2 regions of the Variovorax sp. Soil_C_33 genome follow, and region 1 is predicted to be linked to the other one. Evidence: predicted binding sites of a transcription regulator. Region 1 holds the regulator's gene; the other holds the start of a gene.
The links. The regulator LexA, encoded in region 1, represses DNA repair genes until DNA is damaged. The targets are predictions, from matches to a motif close to ACTGTATNNNNATACAGT.
Positions count from the first base shown of each region.

Region 2: the regulator LexA is predicted to act here: its motif matches at 1,332-1,349, upstream of AC3A6B_RS16140 (DNA topoisomerase IV subunit B).

Region 1 covers NZ_JBDGJK010000007.1:76,240-78,435, reverse strand. Annotated here, with positions in the region: gene AC3A6B_RS12795 (D-2-hydroxyacid dehydrogenase family protein) at 1-268, opposite strand, end outside; gene AC3A6B_RS12790 (hypothetical protein) at 361-696, opposite strand; gene lexA (transcriptional repressor LexA) at 813-1,487, opposite strand; gene AC3A6B_RS12780 (asparaginase) at 1,562-2,196, shown strand, end outside.
Region 2 covers NZ_JBDGJK010000009.1:196,983-199,178, reverse strand. Annotated here, with positions in the region: gene AC3A6B_RS16140 (DNA topoisomerase IV subunit B) at 1-1,298, opposite strand, end outside; gene AC3A6B_RS16135 (MFS transporter) at 1,452-2,196, shown strand, end outside.

The sequences.
Region 1 (2,196 bases):
CGGTGCAGGCATGCACGTCGATGTGGCTGCCGACCCGGCCGGTCTGCGAAATGAGCTTGAGCTTGGGGAGCTTCTCGATCAGCTGGCGAGAGATCTGTGTGCGTTCGCGGATCAGCACGATCACGTCGGCATCCTTGAGCCGCACCGAGAGCTGCCCGATGCCTTTGACCGTGTTGGTGTAGACCTTGGCCGCGTACGCGTCGAGCTTGGAAGCGCAGCGCAGCTTGCGCACCGCGTCCTGGTAGTCGTCGAGGATCACAATGTTCATGGCATGCCATTGTGCCTCGCACCATCCGCGGGCTCCGTAGTCCGTCTCCCGCAGACGCATGGCGTCCGGGGACAAGCTCGCCCGGAACTACTTCAATGCAGACGGCCGGCGTTCGATATCGTGCCCGCCGCCTCCAGGGCGGCCAGTCGGTCGAGTTCGGCGCAGACATCCGCCATGCGACCCGAGATCACGACGCGGCCCGCGTTCCGGCCGGATTGCTGCGCGTCGACCGTGCGCACCACGCGCAGGGGACGCGCCGGTGCAGACACGTGGGCCAAGGCTGCAGCGCCGGCGCGCGAGCCGCAGCTGGGCCGGATCCCGACATAGTGAAGGCCGGACGAGCGCCGGCGGCGCGAAGGCATCCAGCGATCGGCCAGAGACTGCAGCGGCATGAACAGATCAGCAAGACTGAGAAGAGCGATTCCCATGTGAACTCCAGAAAAGTCAGAGGTTGAACACAGGCAGGATTGCTTTCGTCGGCTGCTACAGGGTGATGGCCCTCGGCCATACGCCCGCCACCTGTCGCGGCCGGGGTCTGGACCCCTTACATGAGCATCGTGTTTCGGATCAGGCCCACGGCCAGGCCTTCGATCTCGAAAGGCTCGCCGGGCTGAACGACGATGGTGGGGTAGTCGGGGTTTTCGGCGTGCAGCTCGATGACCTGCTTGTTGCGCTTGAGGCGCTTGACCGTGACTTCGTCGCCCAGCCGGGCCACCACGATCTGGCCGTTGCGGGCTTCCTTGGTGGCTTGCACCGCCAGCAGGTCGCCATCCATGATGCCGGCGTCGCGCATGGACATGCCGCGCACCTTGAGAAGGTAGTCGGGCTGGCGCTGGAACAGGGTGTTCTCGACGTAGTAGGTCTGATCGACATGCTCCTGCGCGAGGATGGGCGAGCCCGCAGCCACGCGGCCGATCAGCGGCAGAGCGAGCTGGGCCATGCCGGGCAGCGACAGGGAGAACTGGTTGTTGCGCGATTCGTTCAGCGAGCGCAGCGCGTCGCCCTTGAGGCGGATGCCGCGCGAGGTGCCGCTCACGAGTTCGATCACGCCTTTGCGTGCGAGGGCCTGCAAATGCTCTTCGGCCGCGTTGGCCGACTTGAAGCCCAGCTCGGCGGCGATCTCGGCCCGCGTGGGCGGGGCGCCGGTGCGCGCGATGGCGCTCTGGATCAGGTCCAGAATCTGTTGCTGGCGGGCGGTAAGCTTGACGGCGAACTGCATTGATGACTCCTTGCGGCACTGGCTGAATATCCAGTACCTGTATTTTTAACCAGTTTCCGGAAGTTTGGCAAGCCATGGTCGAAACACCTCGAGAAGGCAAGCGCCGCGTGATCGTTCTGGGCACCGGCGGCACCATCGCCGGCCGGGCCGCGGCCGCCGGCGACAACATCGGCTACACCGCCGGCCAGGTGGGCGTGACGGAGTTGCTGGGCGGCATCGAAGCGCCCGACGGCATTGCGCTCGCGGCCGAGCAGGTGGCGCAGGTCGACAGCAAGGACATGAGCTTCGCGATCTGGCGCACGCTGGCCGAGCGCTGCGCCCATTGGCTGGCCGAGCCCGACGTGGCGGGCCTCGTCATTACCCATGGCACCGACACGCTGGAGGAAACGGCCTTCTTCCTGCAGTCGGTGCTGGCGCCGTCGAAGCCGGTGGTCCTGACCTGCGCGATGCGGCCCGCGACCGCGCTGTCGCCCGACGGGCCGCAGAACGTGCGCGACGCGATCGCGGTGGCGTCCAGCTCCGGCGCGCGGGGCGTCGTGGCCGTCTGCGCGGGGACGGTGCACAGCGCCTTCGACGTTCAGAAGGGCCACACCTACCGGCTCGATGCCTTCGACTCCGGGGATGCAGGACCCGTGGCCTATGTGGAGGAGGGCGCGCTGCGCAGTCTCCGAAGCTGGCCGGTGTCGCCGCAGCAGCATGCGCGCGACCT
Region 2 (2,196 bases), on a different contig from region 1:
TCGACCAAGAACACCTCGTTGTGCGCAATGTCCTTGCTCTCGCAGTCGGTCAGCTTGCCGGGCAGCACGGCGACGCCGGAGCCCTTGCGCTTCTCGACCTTCTGGCCGGCCTTCTGGCGCGTCTGCGCAGCCTTGATGGCCAGCTCGGCGAGCTTCTTGCCGTAGTCGACGTGCTGGTTGAGCCACAACTCCAGCGCGGGCCGCACGAAGCTGGACACCAAGCGCACGGCGTCGCGCGAATTGAGCCGTTCCTTGATCTGGCCCTGGAACTGCGGATCGAGCACCTTGGCCGAGAGCACGTAGGAGGCTCGCGCGAACACGTCCTCCGGCAGCAGCTTCACGCCCTTGGGCAAGAGCGAATGCAGTTCGATGAAGCTCTTGACCGCGTTGAACAGGCCGTCGCGCAGGCCGCTCTCGTGCGTGCCGCCGGCGCTGGTGGGAATGAGGTTGACGTAGCTCTCGCGCACCGGCTGGCCGTCCTCGGTGAAGGCCACGCACCACTCGGCGCCCTCGCCTTCGGCGAAGTTGTCGGCATTCTTGTCGGCATGGCCCGCGCCTTCGAACAGCGGGATCACCGGATCGCCGTTGAGCGTCTGCATCAGGTAGTCGCGCAGGCCGCCCTTGTAGAGCCACTGCTGCGTTTCCTTGGTCTTCTCGACCACCAGCGTGACGGTCACGCCCGGCATCAGCACGGCCTTGCTGCGCAGCAGGTGGGTCAGTTCGTTGATGGGAAGCTGGGGCGATTCGAAGTACTTGGCGTCCGGCCAGGCGCGCACCGTAGTGCCCTGCTTGCGCTCGCCGCCGTCGTTGGCGCGCACGACCAGCGGTTCGATCACGTCGCCGCCCGAGAACGCGAGCTGCGCTGCCTTGCCTTCGCGAAAGGACTGGACCTCGAGGCGCTTCGACAGCGCATTGGTCACCGACACGCCCACGCCGTGCAGGCCGCCCGAGAAGCTGTAGGCGCCGCCCGAGCCCTTGTCGAACTTGCCGCCCGCGTGCAGCCGGGTGAACACCAGTTCGACCACCGGCGCCTTTTCTTCGGGGTGCAGGCCAAAGGGGATGCCGCGGCCGTCGTCCTCGACGCTGACCGAGCCGTCCGTGTGCAGCGTGACCTTGATCTTCTTGCCGTAGCCGGCGAGCGCCTCGTCGGCCGCGTTGTCCAGCACTTCCTGGATGATGTGCAGCGGGTTGTCGGTGCGGGTGTACATGCCCGGACGCTGCTTGACGGGCTCGAGGCCCTTGAGAACGCGGATCGAGCCTTCCGAATAGGCCGGGGGAGTCTTGCTGAGGATCGCCATGGGGGCGGATTGTATGCGTGGCCCGGCAAAAAACCTGTATGAACATACAGAAGCCCTCTGATGCGGCTGCCGCATCAGTGCCGGCCAAAAAGATCAACAATTGCCGTCGCCGTCGTGCCATGCGGCTGCCCCCGCTTTGGATACATTGCCTGGATGAATCCCACACTCAAGCCGCTGTCGCTCAAGCAGGTCCTGTTCTGCGGCGCCATGATCGTCACCCTCTCGATGGGCATCCGCCACGGCTTCGGGCTCTGGCTGCAGCCGATCACGCAGGAACAGGGCTGGTCGCGGCAGAGCTTTTCGCTCGCGCTCGCGATCCAGAATCTGTCCTGGGGCGTGATCGGCGTCTTCGCCGGCATGCTGGCCGACAAGCTGGGCGCCTTTCGCGTGCTGGTGGCGGGCGCGGTGTTCTATGCGTTGGGCCTGGCGGGCATGGCGCTCTCGCCCACGCCGCTCATGTTCGCGCTGACGGCGGGCGTGCTGATCGGCGCCGCTCAGGCCGGCACCACCTACGCCGTGATCTATGGCGTGATCGGCCGCCAGATTCCGGTGGAGCGGCGCTCCTGGGCGATGGGCGTGGCCGCCGCGGCCGGCTCCTTCGGCCAGTTCCTCATGGTGCCGGTGGAAGGCCACCTGATCGCGGGCTTCGGCTGGCACACCGCCCTGCTGGTGCTGGCCGTCATGGTGCTGCTGATCGTGCCGCTCGCTTTCGGCCTGCGCGAGCCGCGCGTCGGCACTGCCGCCGTCGTGCACCGCGAGCAGACCATCCTGCAGGCGGTGGGCGAGGCCTTCAAGTATCCGAGCTTCGTGCTGCTGATGGCGGGCTACTTCGTCTGCGGCTTCCAGCTGGCGTTCATCGGCGTGCACATGCCGAGCTACCTGCGCGACAAGGGACTCT